4 regions of the Hymenobacter sp. UYP22 genome follow, and region 4 is predicted to be linked to each of the others. Evidence: riboswitches for the same ligand, from Rfam matches in the RefSeq annotation. Region 4 holds a riboswitch; each other region holds the start of a gene.
What was found. Region 4 has a riboswitch for S-adenosylmethionine ahead of ABIB60_RS09550 (SusC/RagA family TonB-linked outer membrane protein). Riboswitches for the same ligand answer to the same signal wherever they lie in the genome.
Positions count from the first base shown of each region.

Region 1 (5,871 bases), on a different contig from region 4:
ACAGCATAAGAAACCCAACGACCGGCACTTTCATCAGTTCCCGGTAAGCTTCGCCGGAGGAGAACTTGGGCAGGTGCAGAAAATGAACCAGCGTCAGCACCATGTCGGCTGATACCACCAGCACCGGCAAGGCGAGCAGCAGCCAGCCGGGCACGTGGCCGTGCAGGTTGATACCGGGCCAGCGCACCTTCTGTTTCCACCAGAGAATCCCCAGCAAGCCAGCGTTGGTACCAACGCCCATGAGCAGCAGCGTAACGGGCCGGGTCATACCCAGCAGCTTCTCTCCGACCAGTAAAATGGGCACCCCAACCAGCAACGACAGTAGCAGATACCACCCCAAAAATGCCCAGCTTTCCTTGATAGTTGGATACACTGTAGCCGGCGGGCTGGGCGCCGCCACGGGCGCTTCGATAACAATAGATTCCACAGAAAAACTGAATAGAATGAGAGCCAAAGCTACGCGCAAGGAGCTCAGCAACGCAAACAGCCGAAACCTTACGGTCCCGGCTGCGGCAACAGGCTTACCTGCTAGCTTCTTTTCTTCCTATTCAGCTTTTGCCGGATTACCTAGCTTGCTGTGCTTGCGACCGTAGCCGAAGTAAATGGCCAGACCGATGGCCAGCCACACCGCCAGCCGCAGCCAGGTTTCCCAGGGCAAGGATACCATCATTACCACGCAGGTGAGAATACCCAGAATGGGCACCACTGGCACCCAGGGCGTGCGGAAGCCGCGCGGAGCATCTGGCTCCCGCTTGCGCATAATCAGAATACCCACGCACACCATCACGAAGGCCAGCAGTGTACCAATGCTCGTCATCTCACCCACCACGGAAATAGGCACGAAGCCCGCAAACAGGGCAATAAACAGGCCCAGCAGCAAGTTCGACTGCAGGGGCGTGCGGAAACGCTCATGAATGCGGGAGAACACCGGGGGCAGCAGCCCATCTTTGGCCATGCTGAAAAACACCCGGCTCTGACCCAGCAAATCCACCAGAATTACGGAGGTATAGCCGATGATGATAGCCAGAATGACAGCCGAGGACAACCAGGCGTACGGCGTTTTCTCGATGGCAATGGCCACGGGTGCGGCGCTGTTTTTAAACTCGGTGTAGTTGGCCAAACCAGTCATTACGTGCCCGAACAGTACGAACAGCACGGTGCAAATTAGCAGGGAGCCAATGATACCGATGGGCATGTTGCGCTGCGGATTCTTGGTTTCCTGCGCCATGGTGGCCACAATATCGAAGCCAATAAACACGAAAAACACCACCCCGGCCCCGCGCAAAATCCCGCTCCAGCCAAACTCCCCGAAGGTGCCGGTGTTCTGCGGAATGTAGGGCTGATAGTTGGTGGGGTCGATGTACTGCCAGCCCAAGCCGATAAACACCAGCACCACGGCCACCTTCAGCGTAACGACCAGCGCATTAAACCAGGCTGAGCCCGAGGTACCCCGAATGATAATCATGGTGATGGCCAGCACGATGAGCATGGCCGGCACGTTCACGAAGCCGTGCACCTCACTGCCATTGGCCAGCGTGGCCGTTTCAAAGGGCGACATGACCAGCTGCGGGGGCAGGTTAATGCCGTACTTACTGAGAAACTTAAGCAGGTACTGCGACCAGCTGATGGCCACCGTGGCCGCGCCTACTGAGTACTCCAGCACCAAATCCCAGCCAATAATCCAGGCAAACAGCTCACCCATGGTAGCGTAGGCGTAGGTGTAGGCGGAACCGGCTACTGGTACCATGGAGGCAAACTCGGCGTAGCACAGCGCCGAGAAGGCGCAGCCCACCGCCGCCACCACGAACGAAAGCGTAACGGCCGGGCCGGCGTTGTTGGCCGCCGCAATGCCAGTAAGTGAGAATAAGCCCGCTCCAATAATTACCCCAATGCCAATGGCAATGAGGTTGAAGCCGTTCAGACTTCGTTTGAGCGTTCCGGCGCCGGTTTCGGCCGCCTCCTGCCGCAGCAGTTCCAGTGATTTTCTAAGCATAAAAAGGTACGCCGGACTACGGCCCGGCAGGTCGTAAAAAAGAGGGAAGTAAGCAGATGAAGCGGGCCGCACTACGCTGAAACCGGCGCGGCCACGGGCGTCAGGCAACCAGCCCCAGGCCCGGCTCCGGCACAGTACTAGCAGAGAATAGCGGGCGGGCACCTGGCGGCGCACACGCTCTGGGCTACGGGCTAGCTACAACAACGCGGGCTACAACAGGCTGCGGCCGTACCCAAGGGGCACAAAATGGCGGCAGAAACGGCAACACGGGCTGGTAAGCAGGGCAAAAAGCGCACGGCAACTTGTTTTTATATGGTCAGGAATTGGCACCGTTCCGCAGCTTGCGGGTGGTTGCCGACGCGTCATCGAGCCTGTCTCTCAGCGCCTCTGTATAAAAACAATCCTTCGGCTAAAAAGAATTGATGCCGCAAAGGTAAAGCCGGATTGCTGCCCCCGCAAACAGAGCAAAAAACGGCCTCCATGCGCAGCCACTTCTCTAGTAGCTGCTATGTCAGGCATGGGCTGGAAACCCTACCTACTGACTGTCATCTTATGACACCCAAAGCCGTCTAAAAACCCGCGACGCAGGACGCAGACTGAGGTTTAATCGAAAAATTTAAATTTTTACGGGAGGCTGTTTTACCCTATTGGCACCAAAACTGGCACCGGACTTGCAAATGCTCCATCAGCAGCCCGCTTGCCAGTCCGGACGGTGGCGGGCCTCTCCACTCAACTACAACTCCTTCACCATAGCCTCATGAAAAAGCTCCTCGTTCTTCTGACCGCCTTCTCCTTGTCGGCCGCTGTGGCCTCGGCCCAAACCACTCCGGTGAAAGCCGCCCACGGCCAGCACATGAAAGGTGGAAAAATGCAGGGCACCAAAACTGCCAAAACCCCTGAGCAGCGCGCCGACCACGCCGCCCAAAGCCTAACCAAAAAGCTCGGACTTTCGGCCACCCAAACCCAGCAGGTGCGCCAGCTGCACCTCTCCCGGGCCCAGCAGATGCAGGCGCACAAAGCCCAGGCCGGCACAGCCGCCCCCGCCGACAGAAAGCAGCATCACGAGGCCATGAAGGCGGAGAAAGCCCAGTATGAAGCCCAGCTCAAGCAAATCCTGAGTGCCGACCAGTACGCCAAATACACCCAACTCCAAGCCGATAAAATGGCGAAGCACAAAGCGCACCGCCAGGGCATGAAGCCGGGCCTGAAACAAGGCAAAAGCTAGCCTCCCCTACTTTCTCTCTCCCAGCAGCCCCGATGGTTTCCGTCGGGGCTGTTTGTTGGTGAGGAGGCGTAGCCATGCTGCGTTGGAGCATAGGGAGGCTGCCTGGGTCCGTTGTTCCAGCGGCAACCACGAAGGACCACGTTTCTACGCCTGATCCGGCAAACGGCCCTGCTCGGCAAACCAGCGCAGGCGGTAACACATAATGGCCGTTTCGCCGAGCTGCACGAGTAGGCGGTAGTTGGCCACCGCGCCCACGGCAGCCCCTATCACCGGCACCAGTTGGGCCAGTTTCGCCAGGTCAATATAGTCGCGGTACTCCTGCTGGAAGATGCGCCAGTCAAATGATTCGGCCGTCATGGTGGCTTCCGTGGTGGGCCAATCGGCGAGTTGCCGGTAGGTTTCGCGGCGGGTGTACTGGCTGCTGAAGGCTAGTTGGAAGATGTGCAGCAGATACAGCCGCTCGGGGAAGCTGCGTACATCGTGGCCGTACAGGGCGGCAATGTCAAACAGCAGTTTGAGTTTGATGCCTAGTAGCAGCGGAAAATCGGCGAGGCCCAACAGAAAGCCGCCGGCCCCGGTTACGCCGCCTTCCAGGGCCGCCGTGTTTCGGTATGCCCGGATGCGCGCCCGTACCCGCTCTTCCCGCTCCTCCAGTGTACCCTCCGGCACCGGCCGCTGGGTGGTATACGTGGAGCCAAACAGTACGCCCTGCACCATTTTCTGGATAGCCACGGTAATGGCCACATGCACTTTTTCCGGCAGCAGCGCATTCAGCCGCGCCTGCACCCGCCGCGTTACGCGGTTCAGGAGCGTGGGCTTTTGCTGCATGCGGCGCTGCCAGGCGCGCAGTTCGGCTAGGGCTTTTTGGTCAGCGGGATTCATAACTCAGGAATGGCATTATATAATTCGTCGGCATCAGCTACGTATAGATCAACAAACTCACTAAATGAACCTGCCACAACCCTGTACCAGTTCGCAGCGGCAATTTCAACGACAGTACAACTGGCTTCTTGCTCCTCAAATAAAAGCCCGTACCACCAGCACTTATGCATATAGTCGGCGAACAGTAAGCATTTTCTGCCTTCCAGAGCCGGTATTGAAGGCTCCGGCATAAAGTCGGTTGATTGAGAATAAAGCTCTAATTCATTTAGCGAATAGAAGTAAAATCCATTCTCATCTGCACCAATTGAAGTATACGGGTCCATTCCATTCGTCCGCTCAAGATATAGCCGAAACTCATGTGGCAGCGTAATTCCCAGCTTTTCCTCAAATCGGTCTAACCCTGCAACTGAGCAGCCCGGTTGAGCGTGCAGCTTCTGCTTTTCCCAGTGCCCTAACAATTCATCTAGCCACCGCATCATTTCAGCGCGTACATGCGCTCTATCATTTCCACCACTTTCAGGCCTTCCAGCGCATTGGTGGTGGCCTGACCGCGCTGACGGAGGGTGTCCACCACGTTGTCGATGACGTGGACGTGGTTGGCGGCGGAGCCCTGGTAGTTGCCGTACTGGTTGGCCGGATTGGTAGGCGGCAACTCGGGCAGCTGGTAGTCCCGCAGATGACAATACTCCACTTTATCCATGTACTGCCCGCCGAGGCGCAGGCTGCCGTGCTCGGCTACCACCGTGAGGGAGCTTTCCAGGTTTCGGTCCCACACGGCGGTACTGTACTGCAGGGTGCCGCTGCCCCCGCCTACCAAGTCAAACAGAAGTAGGCCACTGTCCTCAAATTCGGTCAGGTGCTGATGGTTGAAGTTGCGGAAGCGGGCCGAGACGTTGGTGATGTCACCGAACACCCAGTACAGCAAATCCACGAAATGACTGAACTGCGTGAACAGGGTGCCGCCATCCAGGGCCCGGGTGCCGTGCCAGCTGCCAGGGGTGTAATACCGCTCGTCGCGGTTCCAGAAGCAGTTGAGCTGCACCAGATGTACTTGCCCGAGGCGGCCTTCGCTCACCACCTGCTTCAGCCAGGCCGCCGGGGGTGAGTAGCGGTTTTGCATCACCCCGAATACCAGCCGCCCGCTCTGCTGCGCGGTGTCAACCACTGCCTGCGCATCGGTGGTGCGCAACGCCATGGGTTTCTCAATGACGACGTGCAGGCCCGCCCGCAAGGCTTGCTGCGCCTGGGCCGCGTGCAGGCCGTTGGGAGTAGCTACGGTAAGCACTTCAGCGGCAGGCCCCTGGGCCAGGTACTCCTCCAGAGAAGCGTAGAACGGCACCCCCGGAAACGCGTGCGTTAGTTCGGCGGCCAGCTCCGGCCGGGCATCTACCAGGGCCACCAGCTGCGCCTCCGGGTGCCGGGCTACCAGCGCGGCGTGGCGGCGGCCAATGTGGCCTACGCCGCAGATAACAAAACGAACCGGGGAAAGAGCAGCGGAAACAGGCACTGGATACGAATTGAAGGATAGGGCCCGCAAACTGCGAAAAAACGGCCGGTTGTGCGCAGGTGCGGCGGGTTGCAGTACCAGATGAGTTGCCGCTGGAAGTGGCCTCGGCGGGGTAACTCGTGTACCTTCCTCCAGAGTTGCGGTTGTATCTTTCGAGTCCCTATGCCTATTACTACTATTGCCGGCCTCGAGATAGACCTTGTGCGCAAACGCATGCGCAGCCTGCGCCTGACGGTGTACGCTGGCGGCCGAATTCGGGTGGCC
Region 1 covers NZ_JBEPPK010000001.1:675,077-680,947, forward strand. Annotated here, with positions in the region: gene ABIB60_RS02905 (CPBP family intramembrane glutamic endopeptidase) at 1-427, opposite strand, end outside; gene ABIB60_RS02910 (amino acid permease) at 545-1,993, opposite strand; SAM riboswitch class I at 2,299-2,391, opposite strand; gene ABIB60_RS02915 (DUF4890 domain-containing protein) at 2,751-3,218, shown strand; gene ABIB60_RS02920 (EcsC family protein) at 3,363-4,100, opposite strand; gene ABIB60_RS02925 (SMI1/KNR4 family protein) at 4,097-4,579, opposite strand; gene ABIB60_RS02930 (Gfo/Idh/MocA family protein) at 4,576-5,607, opposite strand; gene ABIB60_RS02935 (M48 family metallopeptidase) at 5,770-5,871, shown strand, end outside.
Region 1: it holds a riboswitch for S-adenosylmethionine, as region 4 does, so the genes downstream of both, ABIB60_RS02910 (amino acid permease) here and ABIB60_RS09550 (SusC/RagA family TonB-linked outer membrane protein) in region 4, are expected to answer to the same signal.

Region 2 (5,871 bases), on a different contig from region 4:
GGCCTGTATACTCCGCAACTGTTGCAACCAGAAACCAGCCCGCTCCCGGCGTTTAGCGTCCGGGCCAGCGGCTACTTTATCCAGGATTTTTCGCGCCTTGCCAAGCTGCATCTTGAAGAAAACCAGCTGGTGCGAAGGAGGAAAGATGTTGTGCTCTCCCATTGTGCTGATGCACTCATCCAGGTAGTCGTAGGCAATATCGGAGCTACCTTTTTCGGGTCTCAGAAAGGTTTCCAGGTCGTCCAGCATATCATCGTGCCCCCAGCCCACCTGCGAGTCGAAGCCGGCTACGTGCAGCTTGCCCTTGCCCAGCAGCGGCAGCAGCGCCTGAAACTCCTGGGTTTCCGTCCAGACCGGGTACACGGAAGCGGCAATGGCGGCCGGAACCGGAGCGCCCGCCTGAATTGCCCGCTCGGCCTGATCTAACGGATATAGGCTGCTTTCAAACGCCACGGTGGTAAAGCCCATGCGCTCCGCCAGAAACCGGATCAACCGGACTTTGGCCTCGGTAGCCGTACCCACGCCATGGGTGGGCTCGCCCAGCATGACTACCCGCGCCGGACCAATTTCCTGCCGTAAAAACTCCAGGTCACTTAAGTCAGCGTCCGTTGGGTTGATGGTGCGCACCGGGTAGGTTTTGATTGGCGCAACGGCCGCCGTAGTACCGGGCGCATTTTGGGCCAGTAGCGGCCCGGCAAGCATACTTAGCAAGCCACTCAGGGCCAGCATTCGGATAGAAAACATAGGAACAATAGTATGTAGTTGATCAGCAAGCTACATACTTCCGGTAAAATGCATCAAAAAAGCCCTTCTGCACTGGGCAGAAGGGCTTTTTTGAGTTTTTTGGACTGCTATACAAACCTAGCAGCGGGGTTATTCTTTTTCGAGTTTCAGCTCAGCACCGGTAGGAGCTTTGAGCGTCAGCTTGTCATCGGTGAGGGTAACTACATCAAACGTGTTGCTTTGGGCAGCGCCGTCGGGAGTCATGGTGATTTTTTTACCAGCTTGGTCGAAATCGTACTTACCGTTTACGGCACCAGCGGCGGAGGTCATGTTGTACTGGCCGTTGGCGAAGAAGGTGATACGCTCGTCTTCCTGCGCATCAGTCTGCTTTACTTTGTCGCCGGTGGAGCTCAGCTCCTTGTCGGTTTTCCATACTTTGCTTTGGGCACCGTACAGCATATTTACACCTTCTACTTTGCCCTCTTTGCTGCCGCAGGATGCAGCCGTGAAGAGAACCAACAACACCAGCAGGCTGGCCAGGAGGCGGAAGGGAGAGGTCAGGGTTTTCATGGGGAGAGTGAATAGGGTGAAGGATGTGGCAAACTCAACGGCGCAACGGCCGATAATGCGTCTAGTACGGAACCCCGCCGCAAGATGTTTGCCCGGCGGATGCCTGCTCCAGCGGAACATAGTGCAGCTACAACCTAATGTCTGCCACGGCGTAAGAAGCATCTGACTGACTGCCAACCCGGCCGAACGTCGGTGCTTCCCCTCCCACTCTTAACGATTCTACTCCTATGGGACTGTTTGATTTTCTCTCGAACGACGGCGAAAAGAAACCTGTTGAGCCAGCCGCCAAACCTGCCGCCGGTGGTGCTACCGACTTTTTCGGCAACGCCAACCAGCCCGCCGCTACCGAAGGCGAAACCTATACCGTAGTAAGCGGTGATTCCCTTTCGAAAATTGCCCGCAACCACTACGGCGACGGCACCAAGTGGCACCAGATTTATGAGGCCAATAAAGGCATCATTGGCTCCGACCCTGACAAGATTGAAGTAGGCCAGGTGCTTACCCTGCCCAAAGCTTCCAGCTAAGGTTAATTCTTTAAAATATGCAAGAAAGCCGCTCTTATAAGAGCGGCTTTTTTTGTGCGCCAGCCCCCTTGCTACTCGCAATAACTCAGCCTGGCTGTTCACTGGAGCTATTGGCTTATACAGATCAACTTAGTCACTGATTAACTTCGCCCGGCATATCTACCTTCTCTTTTATCTATATTACCCGCTTATTAACAATGTTTTACGCATAATCTCATCCGTTTATAAAACGACATTAGCCAGAAAAAATAATTTCAGCATTTTCCCCAATAATGCTTGCAGATATCAAATCTGCGTTTATACCTTTGCACTACCAACTCGGTACTCCTCCGCTCGCGGCGGGGAAGTTCTCATAGGATTTATACAGAAGTGGCGAGAGAACAGGCTCCCTGACCCACTGGCAACCTTCGACCGCGCGAAAGGTGCCAATTCCTGCCCGACCAGCCATCCGGCGGCGGGGCATATAACTCAGGAGTACCATGGAAAACACCCTCGCTTTCGCCTTTTCAGCCCCTACCGCCTCAGCCGCCATTGCGCCTGCTGTTTCGTCGTGGGTTTTTTGCGTTGCCCCGGCTGCCTCAGCCGCTACCGGCCGAATGCGAATGCGCTGCTGTAGCAGCGCGTGTTGTTGCTGTTGCTAGCCGCAAGCCCGGCCCCGCAGCCCTCTTCCCTCCCAGCCTAGCTTCGGCCCGAGCCGAAGGTGCCTGCTACTAGGCATCCGGCAGGCAACCCACGCGTTACCAACTTCATCGTCAACAATTTGGCATGAACAACGCGGCCTTATTCCCCTCGCGGCGGCTCTGCCTTTCAGGTTCTCTTCCTACCCCCAACGTCTTCAAACTCAGCCCTGCCATGTCCACGCAGAACTTCCATTTCGAGACCCTCCAACTCCACGCCGGCCAGCAGCCTGACCCCGTAACCGGTTCCCGCGCCGTACCCATTCACCAGACTACCAGCTACGTGTTCAGGAATGCTGAGCACGGCGCTAACCTGTTTGCCCTGAAGGAGTTTGGCAATATTTATACTCGCCTGATGAACCCGACTACCGACGTGTTCGAGCAGCGGGTGGCGGCGTTGGAAGGTGGTGTGGCAGCCCTGGCGGTATCCTCGGGGCAGGCAGCGCAGTTTATTGCCCTCAACAACATTTTGCAGGCCGGCGACAACTTTGTGAGCACCACGCACCTGTACGGCGGCACTTACAACCAGTTTAAAGTGGCCTTCAAGCGTTTAGGCGTTGAAGTCCGTTTTGCCGATGGCGACCAGCCCGCCAAGTTTGAGGCCCTGATTGATGAGAAGACCAAGGCTATTTACCTGGAAACCATCGGTAACCCCAGCTTCAGCATTCCTGATTTCGAGGCTATTGCCGCCATTGCCCGCAAGCACGATTTGCCGCTTATTGTGGACAATACGTTTGGGGCCGGCGGTTACCTGTTCCGTCCTTTGGAACACGGGGCCAACATTGTGGTGGAATCGGCCACGAAGTGGATTGGCGGCCACGGCACCAGTGTGGGTGGCGTAATTGTGGATGGAGGCACCTACGACTTCGGCAACGGCAAGTTCCCGCAGTTCACGGAGCCATCTGATGGGTACCACGGGCTGATTTTCAACGACGTATTCGGCAAAAACGGCCCGTTTGGCAACATCGCCTTTATCATCCGGGCCCGGGTAGAGGGGCTGCGCGACTTTGGCCCCTCGCAGAGCCCGTTCAACTCCTTCCTGCTGCTCCAAGGCCTGGAAACGTTGAGTCTGCGGGTGGAGCGCACCGTGGAAAACGCCCTGCGCGTGGCCAACTGGCTGGAGCAGCATCCGCAGGTGGAAGCCGTGAACTACCCTGGTCTGAAAAGCAGCCCCTACCACATCCTGGCCCAGAAATACCTGAAGCGCGGCTACGGTGGGGTACTCACTTTTGCCATCAAAGGCTCCAAGGAAACTGCCACCCAGTTCATTGATAACCTGAAGCTGGTCAGCCACCTGGCCAACGTAGGCGACGCCAAAACGCTCATCATTCAGCCCTCGGCTACTACCCACCAGCAGCTTTCGGAGCAGGAGCAACGCGCGGCCGGCGTGTCGCCCACGTTGTTGCGCCTATCGGTGGGCATTGAGCATTTTGAGGATATCCGGGCCGATTTGCAGCAGGCATTTGACGCGGTGCGCAACGCCGCCTCGCCCAACACCCACAGCACCCTACTGCCCGAACCCGAAACTGAACACGCTGCACCGCTGGAAGTGTAAAACTATGAGAGGGGTTGAAGCCGCCGAGGGCAGGTGAGAGAGCCATCGGCGGCACAACTTCCAGCACGCAGCGCGGGCCCCCATTCCCGGGCTTACGAGAGAGACTCCGGGAATAGCAGGGGTGCCCGCACCTAGCCGGGGCGGAGCCGGGTAGAATTCGACTCCGCCCGCGGGCTAGTTTTTGATTCATAGCATCTAGGTAAGATCAGAGCGTCATACTCCTTCAAGCTCAGCATGGTGGCTTTTTAGCCCCATCCTACCCTACTGCATTCCTTTAGTACTCCTACACAATGCCTTCCGAAGATTCCCACGTGTTTCGTCTGCCTCGGCCGCTGCGGCTGGAAAACGGGGCCGTGCTGCCGCACGTGGAGGTAACCTACCACACCTACGGGCAGCTGAGCCCCACCCGCGACAATGTGCTGTGGGTGTGCCATGCCCTCACGGCCAACTCCGATGTACAGGAGTGGTGGCCCGGTTTGGTAGGTCCTGGCTGTCATTTTGACCCGAGTGAGTGGTTTATCGTGTGCGCCAACGTGCTGGGCTCCTGCTACGGCACTACTGGTCCGCTCACCCCAGACCCCACCAGTGGGGAAGCCGCCTACCAGCAGTTTCCGCTTATTACCATCCGCGACATGGTGGCGGTGCACGAGGCGTTGCGGGAACACCTGGCCCTGACGCGTATCCATACCTTGCTTGGGGGCTCCTTGGGTGGGCAGCAGGCCGTGGAATGGGCCGTTCAGCGCCCGGCCGTATTTGAGAACTTACTACTGTTAGCTACCAGTGCCCGGCACTCGGCCTGGGGTGTTGCCTTCAATGAAGCTCAACGGCTGGCCATCTTCGCCGACCCAACCTACCAGCAGGCTACCCCGGCGGGCGGGGCGGCGGGTTTGCGGGCAGCGCGGGCCGTGGCCTTACTCAGCTACCGCAGCTACGGCGCCTACGGCAGTACCCAAACCGACCAGAACGAGGCCAAAATCACCGATTTTCTGGCCAGTTCTTACCAGCGTTACCAAGGCGACAAGCTGGTGTCCCGCTTCGATGCCTACAGCTACGTGACGCTCAGCCACGCCATGGACTCGCACAATGTGGGGCGGGGCCGGGGCAGCGTGCAGGCGGCGCTGGGCCGCATCCGGGCCCGCACGCTGGTGGTGGGCGTTACCTCCGATGTGCTGTTTCCGCCCCAGGAGCAGCAGGAGTTGGCGCGCTACATCAAAGGGGCCATGTACGCCGAGATGGACTCGCAGTACGGCCACGATGGCTTTCTGATTGAAACCGCTCAAATCACTCATTTCCTCGAACGATTCTACGTCCAGACGTATGTCCACTAACCTTGCTTCCCTACCCGTTTCCGTTGTTTCTGCCCCTGCCCAAGCGTGGCGGGTTGGTTTGATTGGATTTGGCTGCGTAGGCCAGGGCTTGTACGATATTCTGCAGCAGCACCCGGAAAGCAGCTTCGTTATCAGCCGCATTGCCGTAAAAACCCCGCACAAAGCCCGCCCCTTGCCCGCCGAGCGGTTTGAGTTTGACGCCCAGGCGCTGCTTATCGATGATTCCCTGGACGTGCTGGTGGAACTCATTGATGATGCCGACACGGCATTTCGGCTGGTGAGCGAGGCGTTGCGCCGGGGCCGCCGCGTAGTGACGGCCAACAAGGCTATGCTGGCTCGCCACTTGCCCGAGCTGGTGCAGCTGCAGCGCACCGGGCAGGGCACGTTGCTGTATGAAGCGGCCGTATGCGGCAGTATCCCCATTATCCGGACGCTGGACGCCTATTTTGGGCAGGAGCCGCTGCGCCGCCTCACGGGTATTCTGAACGGCTCCT
Region 2 covers NZ_JBEPPK010000002.1:175,688-181,558, forward strand. Annotated here, with positions in the region: gene ABIB60_RS04195 (erythromycin esterase family protein) at 1-744, opposite strand, end outside; gene ABIB60_RS04200 (lipocalin family protein) at 874-1,293, opposite strand; gene ABIB60_RS04205 (LysM peptidoglycan-binding domain-containing protein) at 1,521-1,817, shown strand; SAM riboswitch class I at 2,174-2,287, shown strand; gene ABIB60_RS04210 (O-acetylhomoserine aminocarboxypropyltransferase/cysteine synthase family protein) at 2,670-4,049, shown strand; gene metX (homoserine O-acetyltransferase MetX) at 4,340-5,377, shown strand; gene ABIB60_RS04220 (homoserine dehydrogenase) at 5,367-5,871, shown strand, end outside.
Region 2: it holds a riboswitch for S-adenosylmethionine, as region 4 does, so the genes downstream of both, ABIB60_RS04210 (O-acetylhomoserine aminocarboxypropyltransferase/cysteine synthase family protein) here and ABIB60_RS09550 (SusC/RagA family TonB-linked outer membrane protein) in region 4, are expected to answer to the same signal.

Region 3 (5,871 bases), on a different contig from region 4:
TCGTTCACCAGAATGTCGTAGCTGCGCTGGCAGATTTCGATGCGCTTCTCGTAGGAGTCAGCCTGGCCGTTTTCGTCGAAGGCCATAACCACCACGGCCGCGCCGTATTGGCGCACGGTGCGGGCGCGCTGCTTGAACACTTCCTCGCCTTCCTTCAGCGAAATGGAGTTGACGATGCTCTTGCCCTGCACGCATTTCAGGCCGGCTTCTAGCACGCTCCACTTCGAGGAGTCAATCATAATCGGCACCCGCGAAATGTCGGGCTCCGAGGCAATGAGGTTCAGGAACGTGGTCATGGCCTGCTCGGAATCCAGCATGCCTTCGTCCATGTTCACGTCAATCACCTGAGCACCGCCTTCCACCTGGTCGCGGGCTACTTGCAGGGCTTGCTCGTAGGCACCGGTACGGATGAGGCGGGCGAAAGCGCGGCTACCGGTCACGTTGCACCGCTCACCCACGTTCACAAATAGGCTTTCCCCGGTGATGCCGAACGGCTCCAACCCGCTCAGGCGGGTGGCCTGGGGCACTTCCGGCAAGGGGCGCGGCTCGTACTTTTCGGCCAGCTTGGCTAGCTCGGCAATGTGCTGGGGCGTGGTCCCGCAACAGCCGCCCACCACCGTCACGAGCCGGTCGGAGAGGTAGCCTTCTACCACGCCCGCAAACTCCTGCGCCGACTCGTCGTAGCCGCCAAAAGCGTTGGGCAAACCGGCGTTGGGGTAAGCGGAAATGTGTACGTCGGCAATACGGCTCAACTCCTTGATGTACACCTTGAGCTGGTCGGCCCCGAGGGCGCAGTTCAACCCCACACTCAGCAGCGGCAGGTGGCGAATGGAATTCCAGAAAGCTTCTACCGTCTGCCCGCTCAGCGTGCGGCCCGAGGCATCCGTAATGGTACCGGAAATCATGACGGGCACCACCCGGCCACCTTCGTCGAAGAACTTCTGCACCGCGTACAGCGCGGCTTTGGCGTTGAGCGTGTCGAAGATGGTTTCGATGAGCAGCGCGTCGGAGCCGCCGTCAATCAGGCCGCGCACCTGCTCGTGGTAAGCGGTGGCCAGCTCGTCAAAGGTCACGGCGCGGAAGCCAGGGCGGTTGACGTCGGGCGAGAGGGAGGCCGTGCGGTTGGTGGGGCCAATGGCCCCGGCTACAAAGCGTGGCTTGGCCGGATTCTGAGCGGTAAACTCGTCGGCGGCTTCCTTGGCCAGCCGAGCTGACTCGTAGTTCAACTCATATACCACGTGTTCCAGCGCGTAGTCGGCTTGGGCAATGGTGGTGCCGCTGAACGTGTTGGTTTCCACCATGTCGGCCCCGGCGGCAAAGTACTCGGCGTGGATGCCCTTGATGATGTCGGGGCGGGTGAGGCTAAGCAGGTCGTTATTGCCGCGCAAGGGGTGCGAGTGGTCGGCGAAACGGGTGCCCCGGAAGTCCTCCTCGGTCAGCGGGTGGCGCTGAATCATGGTGCCCATGGCGCCGTCCAGCACCAGGACGCGCTGGCGCAGAATGTCGTAGAGGGGCGAGTCGGGGCGGGCGGAGGCGGTGAGAACGGTCGGCATATCGGCTCTTCTAAGGAAAATCAGCGGCGAAAAGTGCCTATCCAGAAAGAGCCGGGCGCGGAGGCCGGTTCCGTACTTATCTTCTTTCAAGGCCCGCAAAGGCCTTGAAAAGGGAGTTAGCACCTTGTTTTATTTCAGGTTGCTAAGACGTCATTGGGCCCAATCCCTCGGTCTTTCTGGATAAGTAACACAGCGAAGATACAGCGCAAGCCGCTAAAAACAACAAGCCCGGCCGTTGGCACGGCCGGGCTCTAAGCAAGGAGTAGTGAGGTAGCTAGTCCTTTTTGATGCAGTTGGGCACGGTTTTACCGTCTTTCTTCTTGGTACCGGCTTGCTCGTAGCCTTTCCAGCAGGGGTCTTTTTTGGCGGAGGTTTCTTTCTTGTCAGCCATGGGATGGGGTGGTTTGTTAGTTACGGGAGAGGTACCGGGGTGTACGCAGGAGTGGGCCGCCGAGTTGAACTGGGCAGGCGAGGGGGGGCGGCGTCTGCTGTCTTGGCCGGGCCCGGCCTATGCCCGGGCCGGCAGAGCAGGGCGTTTGGTGGAATGGGACAATGATGCGCTGAGTGCTTCGTTGAAATGAAAGGCAGTTTGCCTAGCTTGGGTCTTCCTTATCACTTCCGCTTTTATCATGCTACCACTATCCTATGCCGCCGGGGTTGCCGCCCTGCTCCTGGCACCGCTCCTCAGCCCCGCCCAGACCCTGACGCCGCGCGGCCTGACGGGCACGTATTACCGGGGACAGAATTTCGAGCGGGCCGTACTGACGCGCATTGACAACCAGCTGGATTTTGAGTGGCGCAAGCTGCCGCCCGCCCCGGGCGTGCCGGCCGAGCATTTCTCGGTGCGCTGGACGGGGTTTCTGGAAGCCCCCGTGACGGGCCAGTACGTGCTGCACCTGACCGTGGACGACGGCGTGCGGGTGTGGCTGGACAACCAGCTGCTGTTCGACTCCTGGCGCGACCAGTACTTTACCAAGGGACAGGCCCGCGTGCGGATGGAGGCCGGGAAGCGCTATGCGCTGCGGGTGGAGTATTATCAGAACGCGCTGGACTCCCGGCTGCTGCTGGCCTGGCAGCGGCCCGACGCGTCGATGGTGGATTTCTTCGGTAGCCAATCCAACGTTCAGCCCATTCCAACGCGCTACCTCTGGTCGGCGCGGCCAGTGCGGGTTAAACTCACCAACGCTGCTGATTCGGCGGCCTATCTGGTCGCCCGGCGGGGCCGTATCAAGTCTACGCCTGTAAAGGCGGCCCTGGTCATCGGGTACCGCCCGCGCCCCACGCCCGCACCGTTGCCAAAACCCACGCCCGTTCTGACTACCAAACCAACTCCCCGGCCCGTCGTGGCCAGCCGGCCGCGCCCGCCTAAGAATGACCGGCCGGCGCTGGCGGAGCTGGGCAACCTGGCCAAAGGCGCGGCCGTGGAACTACCCAACCTGTACTTCACCCAGAGCACCGCCGAGCTGCTGCCTTCGAGCCAGCCCATGCTCAACGAACTGGCCCAGACCCTGCGCCGTCAGCCCGCTCTGCGCCTGGAAGTGGCCGGCCATACCGATAACGTGGGCGAGGCCCACCTGAACCTGCGCCTCTCCCAGCAGCGGGCCCAAGTGGTACGTCGCTACTTGGTCCGGCAGGGTATCGATTCGGTGCGGCTGACGGCCGTGGGCTACGGGGGAACCCGGCCGGTGGCCGATAACCGCCAGCCAGAGCAGAGGCCTCGAAACCGTCGGGTGGAAGTAATAGTGCAGTAATAGCCTGAGCTGCCGCGTGTACGTACATCAATTTGGCCAAGGCTCAACAACCTCAGCAGTTTCGCGTAAGGCATAAGCTCAGCACTATTCCTTACCACTTCCGCTATGGCTGCAAAGAAAGCTGCGACTCCTAAACAAGACGCCACTCCCGCAAATCCTATTCCCGCCAAAGCCGCCAAAACGGCCGCTACGCCCGCCGCCAAACAGGCGTCCAAAGTTGCCGCCGAAGTGCCTGAGCCCGTGAAACGCCCCACGGCCAAGGACATGAAGCAGCACGCCCAAACGCTGCCCTACCCCGCCAAACAGGCCGACATGAAGCTGCAGCCCGGCATGAGCTTCAGTACCTACCGGGCGGCTGGCAAGCTGCAGGATAAAATTGCCCTCATAACCGGTGCCGACTCGGGCATTGGGCGGGCGGTAGCAGTGGCGTTTGCCATGGAAGGAGCTCACGTGGCTGTTCTCTTCAACGAAAACGTGGAAGATGCCGAGGAAACCAAACGGCTAATAGAAGCTCAGCAGCGCCGGTGCATTCTGCTGCAGCTGGATGTGCGTGACCCGGAACAGTGCAAGCAAGCCGTGCGCCGCACCCGCGCCGAGTTAGGTGGCCTCAACATTCTGGTCAATAACGCGGCCTTCCAGATGGCCCAGGAGAAGTTCGAGGATATTTCGGAGGAGCAAATCCGCCGCACGTTCGATACTAACATTCTCGGCTACATCTGGATGGCGCAAGCCGCCATTCCTCACTTCAAGCAGGACGACTGCATCATCAACACCGGCAGCATTGTAGGCCTCACTGGCATTCCTATTCTGGTGGATTACGCCTGCACGAAGTCGGCCATTCATGCCCTTACCAAAAGCCTAGCTACTTATCTGGGAGAAAAGGGTATCCGGGTGAATTGCGTGGTGCCCGGCCCCGTCTGGACGCCCAACATTCCCGGCACCATGCCCCGGGAGGAGGTGGAAAAATTTGGCTACGAGGTGGCCCTGGCCCGCCCTGGTCAGCCTGAGGAGCTGGCTCCTGCCTACGTGCTGCTGGCCTCCCAGGACGGCTCCTTTATGACTGGCTCCCTGGTGCACGTTACCGGCGGCAAAATGAGCAGCGACCAATAAGTAAACGGGTGAAGCGGTGAAGTTGCGAAGCGCCGTTGGCCAGCAGCTGCCTTTCACAAGTTCGCAAACTCTCCACCTCACCCCTATGAAATATCCCCAAGGCACCGTCCGGGCGCTGCTTGATTCCGAGCATGTGACGCCCGCCACCAAAGCGGCGCTGGAAGCCCGGCTCACTATTTCGACAAACTATGTGCCGCAGTTTTTCGACGCCGATACCTACCAGTTGTTACGGGCCGTGGCTGCCCGCCTTTTCCCCCAGCCCGAACGGGAAGCGCCCATTGAGCTGGCCCCGAACGTGGATAAGCGGCTGGCGGAAGGCCGGGCCGATGGCTGGCGCTATGATGTGATGCCCCCCGACCGGGAAGCCTACCGGCTGGGCCTGGGTGGTATCAATCAGGCGGCCCAGGCGCAGTTTCAGCAGCCGTTTATGGAGCTTAATGAAACCGCCCAGGATACTGTGCTGGGGCAGTTGGCGGCCGAAAAAGCGTCGGGTGAAAACTGGGCGCAAGTGTCGCAGAAATACTTTTTTGAGGAAATGCTGGCCGAACTGACGGAAAGCTACTACGCCCACCCTCTGGCCCAGGAGGAAATAGGGTACGTGGGCATGGCCGACCAACCCGGCTGGACGCGCATCGGCCTCAACGAGCGGGAAGACCGGGAACCTGCTGAGAGTTAGTGAGTCAGTGAAATGGTGAGTTTGATGGTCAAACTGCATCATGTAAGCTGCTTACGTCGATGGAACGTCCAACCCACCATCTCCCCACTTCACCATTTCACCGCACATGCCCGAAGAAGAAGTACTCGAAGAAGGCGTGCTGAACCCGGTTCAGCCCGAAATACAAGACCCACTGCTTAAAAATATTCTGGCCGAGAATGAGGCGGCCCCGGCCGCTACCCCTACCGAGCAGGAGCAACCAGCTGCCCTTCCTGATTTTATTGAGGAAGTAGACTGCGTGGTAATTGGTACTGGTGCGGGTGGAGCGCCCCTGCTGGCCCGGCTGACTATGGCCGGTTTAAAGGTGGTGGCCCTGGAAGCCGGCCCACGCCGCGACCCGACCAAAGACTACGCCACCGACGAGAAAGCCCAGAACTTCCTGTTCTGGAATGATGAGCGCCTTTCGGCCGGGCAAAACCCGGTGGCTTTCGGTAAAAACAACTCCGGCACCGGCGTGGGTGGCTCCACGTTGCACTACACCGCCTACACGCCCCGCGCCCACCGTGGCGACTTAAAGCTGCACACCGACTTTGGGCAGGGTGTAGACTGGCCGTTTGGTATCGAAGAGCTGGAGCCGTACTACGAGGAAATAGAGCACTTTCTGGGCATATCGGGTCCTACGCCTTACCCCTGGGATGCTGGCCGCCGCAAGGGCTACCCGCTGCCTCCGCTGCCACTCAATGGAGCGGCCCAGCTTATGGAGCGAGCCTGTGCCCAACTCGGTATTACCACCTCTCCGGCG
Region 3 covers NZ_JBEPPK010000002.1:516,216-522,086, reverse strand. Annotated here, with positions in the region: gene metH (methionine synthase) at 1-1,553, opposite strand, end outside; SAM riboswitch class I at 1,627-1,740, opposite strand; gene ABIB60_RS05665 (PA14 domain-containing protein) at 2,183-3,304, shown strand; gene ABIB60_RS05660 (SDR family oxidoreductase) at 3,410-4,414, shown strand; gene ABIB60_RS05655 (gluconate 2-dehydrogenase subunit 3 family protein) at 4,500-5,090, shown strand; gene ABIB60_RS05650 (GMC family oxidoreductase) at 5,197-5,871, shown strand, end outside.
Region 3: it holds a riboswitch for S-adenosylmethionine, as region 4 does, so the genes downstream of both, metH (methionine synthase) here and ABIB60_RS09550 (SusC/RagA family TonB-linked outer membrane protein) in region 4, are expected to answer to the same signal.

Region 4 (5,871 bases):
GGTCCAGCAGGTCGTTGCAAGCCGAAATGCTCAGGGTAAAAGCACCCAGCACGGCGGCAAACAGCAAGTGGTATAGCGAAGATTTCATCGAAGTCGGATTCTGAAAACAGGGTGTACTGTCATGCTGAGCGCAGCCGAAGCATCTCTGCCGCTGGCTAACTCAATCGTGTGGACGAAGCGGTAGAGATGCTTCGGCTGCGCTCAGCATGACGGGCTTATATCTTGGTTATAAGCCCACCGTGAGGCCCACCTGGAAGGTGCGGGGCTGGGGCACGGTGGCCCAGTCGAAGTTTTTGGTGTTGCTCACCCCGCTCTGGGAGTTCACCTCGGGGTCCAGGCCGGAGTAGGGCGTGATGGTGAAGAGGTTGGCGGCCTGCACGTACACGCGCAGGGAGTTGAGGCGGGCCCGGCCTACTACCTGCTGGGGCACCGTGTAGCCCAGCGAAATGGTGCGTAGGCGCAGAAAGGAGCCATCCTCCAGGTACCGGTCGCTCAGGTTCTGCACCACGCCGCCGTAGTTGTTGGAGGCCGGGTTGGTAGTCAGGCGCGGAATGTTGGTGATGTCGCCGGGCTTCTGCCAACGGTCCAGCTGTTCGCGCAGGTAGCCGATGTTGCTCTGCGTGCCACCGTGCACCAGGAAGAAGCGGTTCATGTTCATGATTTTCGCGCCTTGCTCGAAGTTCAGGGTGAAGCCAAAATCCAGGCCTTTGTAGCTCACCGAGTTGGTTACGCCCCCGAAATAGTTGGGCCAGGCGTTGCCCACCAGCTGGCGGTCGGCCACCGAAATCTGCCCGTCGCCATTCACGTCCTTGTACTGGGCGTCGCCGGTTTCGGGGTTCACGCCGGTTTGGTGATAAAGCCAGAAGGAATAGAGCGGAGCTCCCTCTTCGAGCCGGAATATGTCGCGGGAGCCGGAGGTAATGGGCGCGGCCAGCTTCTCGATGCGGTTCACATTGCGGGCCACGTTGGCGGTAGTGCTCCACTGCACGGCCGAGGTGCGGGGCAGCCAGTTGGCCGTTAGCTGCACCTCGAAGCCCTTGTTGCTCACGGCCCCGTAGTTTTCCACCACTGAGGCAAAACCCGTTTTGCGCGGCACCGGCACGTTCAGCAGCAGACCCGAGGTGTACTTGTCGTAGTAATTCAGCTCCAGCAGCAGGCGGTTTTGCAGCACAGCTGCATCCAGGCCTACGTTCCACTGCCGGGTGCTTTCCCAGCTCAAATTGGGGTTGGCCAGCTGAAGGGGGGCGGTACCGGGCAAATCGAGGTAGTTGGCCCCGCCCTGCACCAGCCCGCGGGCGGCAAAGTCGCTGATGCCGGCCTGGTTGCCCGTTTTGCCCAAGCTGCCGCGCAGCTTCAGCTCCTGAAACACGTTCAGGTTCCGGATAAACTCTTCCTCGCTCAGGCGCCAGCCCAGGCCCACGGCCGGGAAGTAGCCCCAGCGGTTGTCGGCCCCGAAGCGGGAGGATGCGTCGGCCCGCAAGCTCACATCGGCGGTATAGCGCTGCTTAAAGCTGTAGGTAGCTTTGCCGAAGAAGGATAACAGCCCGGCCTGGGAGCGGGACGAGGAACCCGTTTGGGTAGCGGCCGAGGCAATGCTGGTCAAATCATTGCTGGGGAACTGCTGGCCCGAGAGGCTGGTGCGCTGGAAGGTGTTTTTCTGGATGGTATTGCCCACCAGGGCCTGCAACGAATGGTCCTCGCCGAAATCCACCGAGTAGTTCAAAGTCTGCTCGTTGAGCAGAGTGATGTCGCGGGATAGGAAGGAAGTAGCCGTGCCCCGGGGCTGCCCGGCCAGGATGAGCGTGTTGTTGAAGTTGTTCTCGTACATGTCGTTGAAGTCGATGCTCCAACTGCTGCGCAGGGTCAGGTGCTTGCCGAATTGGTACTGCCCATACACATTTGAGATGACGCGGGAGCCCACCGCATCGTTGTTCAGATTGTCAATCAGGGCCTGGTGATTATCGAAGGAGCCGTACTTGGCGTAAGTGCCGTCGGGGTTGTAAATTGGCAGGTTGGTGCGCGGAAATAGGGCCGAGTTGATGACGCCCACCGGGTTGTTGTCGTTGCTGCTCACGTTGCGGTGGGTGCGCGTGAGGGCCGTACTGGTTCCAATGCGCAGCCTATCGGTCACGGAGTTATCCAGGTTCACGCGCAGGCTAAACCGGTCGAAGTTGGTAGGCTTGGCAATGCTTTCCTGCCGGAAATAGCCGCCTCCGATGTAGAACTGCGTTTTAGCCGAGCCCCCGGCCGCCGACAGCTCGTAGCTCTGGGTCTGGGCCGTGCGGAACACATCAGAAAGCCGGTCGTAGGTTTGCTGCTCCTCGGGTAGGCCGCGCCCCCCGGCGGCCACTGGGCGGTAGGGCAGCTGGGCGGGGTTGCCGCCGTCGTTCAGAAACCGCTCGTTTTCCAGCTGAGCCAGCTCCGGGCCGTTCACCAGCTCGTACTGTTTGGGCGCCTTCGACCAGCCGTGGTAGGTGTTGAAGGTGATGCGGGTTTTGTCGCCGGCCTTGCCGCGCTTGGTCTGGATGAGCACCACCCCATTGGCCCCGCGCGACCCATAGATGGCCGTGGCGTTGGCGTCCTTCAGGATTTCGATGCTCTCGATATCCTGGGGGTTGATGTCGGCCAGCGGGTTGCTGGATACCTGGTTGCCCAGGCCGGTGGCAATCAGGTTGGTGTTGTTGATGAACACCCCGTCCACCACGTACAGGGGGTCGTTGCTGGCATTCACGGAGTTGCTGCCCCGGATGCGGATGAACACCCCGCCGCCCGGCACCCCCGAGTTGGCCGATACCTGCACGCCGGGCGCTTTGCCCTGCAACAGCTGGTCGGGGCTGGCCGCCGGAATGTCCTTCAGCGCATCACCCTTCACCGAGCTGATAGCGCTGGTCAGGGTCTTGCGGTTTTGCTCGCTGTAGCCCGTCACCACCACCTCCGATAGTTGCTTCACGTCGGCTTTCAGGGCCACACGCACCGGGCCGGCGGAAGCATCCACGGTCTGGCTTTCGTAGCCAATGGCGCTAACTGTTAGGGTGCTGCTACCAGGCGGTAGGGTCAGCGAAAAAGTGCCATCGGGGCCGGTAGAGGCGCCTACGGTGGTGCCTTGGACCACCACCGTAACGCCCGGCAAGGGGCTGCGGTCCGTGGCATCTACGATGGTGCCGGTTATGGAGGAGGCGGCCGTCTGGGCGAAACTCGCCGGGGCCAGGCCTGCCACCACTGCTGGCACCGCCAGAAGGGTAGAGGATTTCATACTGCAGAAAAAGCAAGGGATGAGCATGCGCAGCCGTAACAGCAGCCTACTCGGGGGCTGCGCGGGCGCGTTGGGAGGTGAATACCAAAGAGGGCAAAAACCCTGGGGTAAAACTTCCGCTCCTACACCCAGCTTGTGCACAGCCGGGGGCCAGTAGGCCGGCAAGGGGCCGGTGGAACTAGCAGTTTGCGGAGAAAGGAAGTAGGGAGGATCAGGCTATTCCAGAGGCCGAAGCAGTCGGCGCACAGAAAAACCCCGCGGGCATGGTGGGCCCGGGTACGGCGTAGAACAGTGGCGCGCTACCGCTCCGCTCTACCGGCAAGCAAAAAGCAAGAAAGGGTAACCCTATGCCTTAGCAGCCCATGCCCACCATCCGCATACAGACGGCGCCACGCATCAGGCCACAACATCCATGCTGTACGGATGCGCGGGTACGGGTACTGCTGGGGGTGCTGGTGAAGGACTTCACGGCGTTGTTGTTTTTATATGGTCAGGACTTGGCACCGTTCCGGATGTTCCGGGGGTTGTCGGCGGTTCATCGAGCCTGTCTCTCCGCGCCTCTGTATAAAAACAATCCTTTGTGGGGTAAAGAATTGATGTTGCAAATGTACTGGCGCGCTTTTCGAAAAACCAAATTTTTGTTTCAGCGCCGGCTATTAGGGCAACAGTTCCACCTGGGCGTTCGTGCTCAAAATATTCCTTTTTGCTTATTTTAAGCGCTATTTAGGTGTTATAAATACCTGCTTTGTGGGTCTGATTGCCGCAGTTTTTCAATGAAATTATTCTGCTTTAAGAGCCGTCGGGCAACGTTTTGGCAAGCAGCAGGCGTCCTCTGGGCCAGCAGCTGCCAGCAACTGGCTTGTACCCGGCGGGCTCAAGCCAGTTGCTGACATACGCACCGGCCCGCGGGCCAGCAGCTGATTATCCGACCATTGATTGTAACTCGCGCTTCTAGAGCGTGTGGACAGTCGACGAAATGTTTTACATAGCACGTCATGCAGAGCGCAGCGAAGCATCTCGCGTGCTGATGTTGCGAGGGTAAGCAGACTTCCGCACACGAGATGCTTCGCTGCGCTCTGCATGACGTTCCTTCGGCGCGACTGTTCACATAGCCTAGCCGATTATCTACTTGCCATTCATGAAGAAAACCTGTCTTTCCATCCTGTTTGCCGCTTTTTCTTACGCCAGCTTGGCCCAGAAGCCCACCACCGAGGTTATGGTTGTGGGCTGCGACCATCTGAACCAGATTTACAAAGCCGATAAGCCCACCACCGATGTGCTGACGCCCCAAGGCCAGCAGAATATCAGCCGCTTCACGGCCGCCATTGCCAACTACCAACCCGATATGCTGGTGGTAGAAGCCCTGCCCGAGGAGCAGCCCCGCCTCGACAGCCTCTACGCCCTGTACCGCCAGGGTAAGCTGGACCTGGCCACCCTGCCCGGCGGCCGCAGTGAGATTTACCAGGTGGCGTTCCGGTTGGGCAAGCAGCTGCAACTGCCCAAAATTTACTGCGCCAATGCCCCGGGCGGTACATCGCAGGGTATTTTGCGCACCGGCCAGAATATTGAGGTATACCAGCAGGCTGGCGCGGAGCTGAGCAAAGTAGCCGGCGCCAAAAGGGCCGCGCTGGAAGATGGGAGCTTGCCCCTGTACCGGTACCTGGCCGCCATCAACCAGCCGGAGCTGTACAACCTGGTGTACCGGCTGCGCTACGTGACGCCCGCCCGGGTAATGAACAGCCGCTTCACCAACCCCGATGCGGCCGTGGATACGGCCTTCGTAAACCCCCGCTACATTGGGGCGGAGTTGATTTCGGTGTTCAAAAACCGGGACTATAAAATCTACTCCAACATCGTCACGCAGGCCTTGCAGAGCCGCCCGCAGCGGGTGCTGGCGCTGTTCGGGGCCGCGCACATCGGCTCCCTGCAAAGCATCTTCGCCAGTGACCCGGAGTTTCGGGTGATGGAGTCGCGGAAGTACCTGAAGAAGTAAGCCAATGGTTGTGCTATTGGCGTCGGCCATCAGAGCAGGTGAGTATATTCTTTGCCACCTGTTGAAAGAAAGGCATGCGGTGGCGTGAGGCAAATTCCTGAACTGAAATCTGCAGCCGGGATACCTCCGCACTGTCTGTAGTGAAATGCAACCCAGTTAGCCACAGATACACTTGATAGTAATCAAGTAGCCAAGTGTGCGTGTCTAGGGTAAATAGGGCTTGCAGGCCTTCTGGTCTGGTAGTTGTTTGGCCGGTACGCAAATGAGCTACCGCCTCAAAAGCCCGCAGTAGCTCGGCGTATACATTCTGTTGTAGGGCAGCTACCGTTGGAAATGCCGCCCACGTTGTGGCTATCCAATCAGTCAGAGCGGCAAACTGCTGAGTAAGGAATAGTGCCTCCGCTACCAGAAAATGATAACCGGCCGGAAAGAGATTATAAAAATCAGGTAAGGCTGGCGAGGGCAGAGTAGGCTGCGGAATGCTAGCTGCTTCCTGCTGCAACTGCTGCAACAGCGCGTTTGATAATGGCTGATTAGGCGCTTCATACCAAGCTGCCATTATCTGGGCAAACGCTCGTCGTCCCCGGGGAAAGGCGTGCGTTTTGGGGGGCACAGGTAAGGCTAG
Region 4 covers NZ_JBEPPK010000004.1:234,332-240,202, reverse strand. Annotated here, with positions in the region: gene ABIB60_RS09555 (RagB/SusD family nutrient uptake outer membrane protein) at 1-88, opposite strand, end outside; gene ABIB60_RS09550 (SusC/RagA family TonB-linked outer membrane protein) at 227-3,253, opposite strand; SAM riboswitch class I at 3,733-3,824, opposite strand; gene ABIB60_RS09545 (DUF5694 domain-containing protein) at 4,392-5,246, shown strand; gene ABIB60_RS09540 (hypothetical protein) at 5,260-5,871, opposite strand, start outside.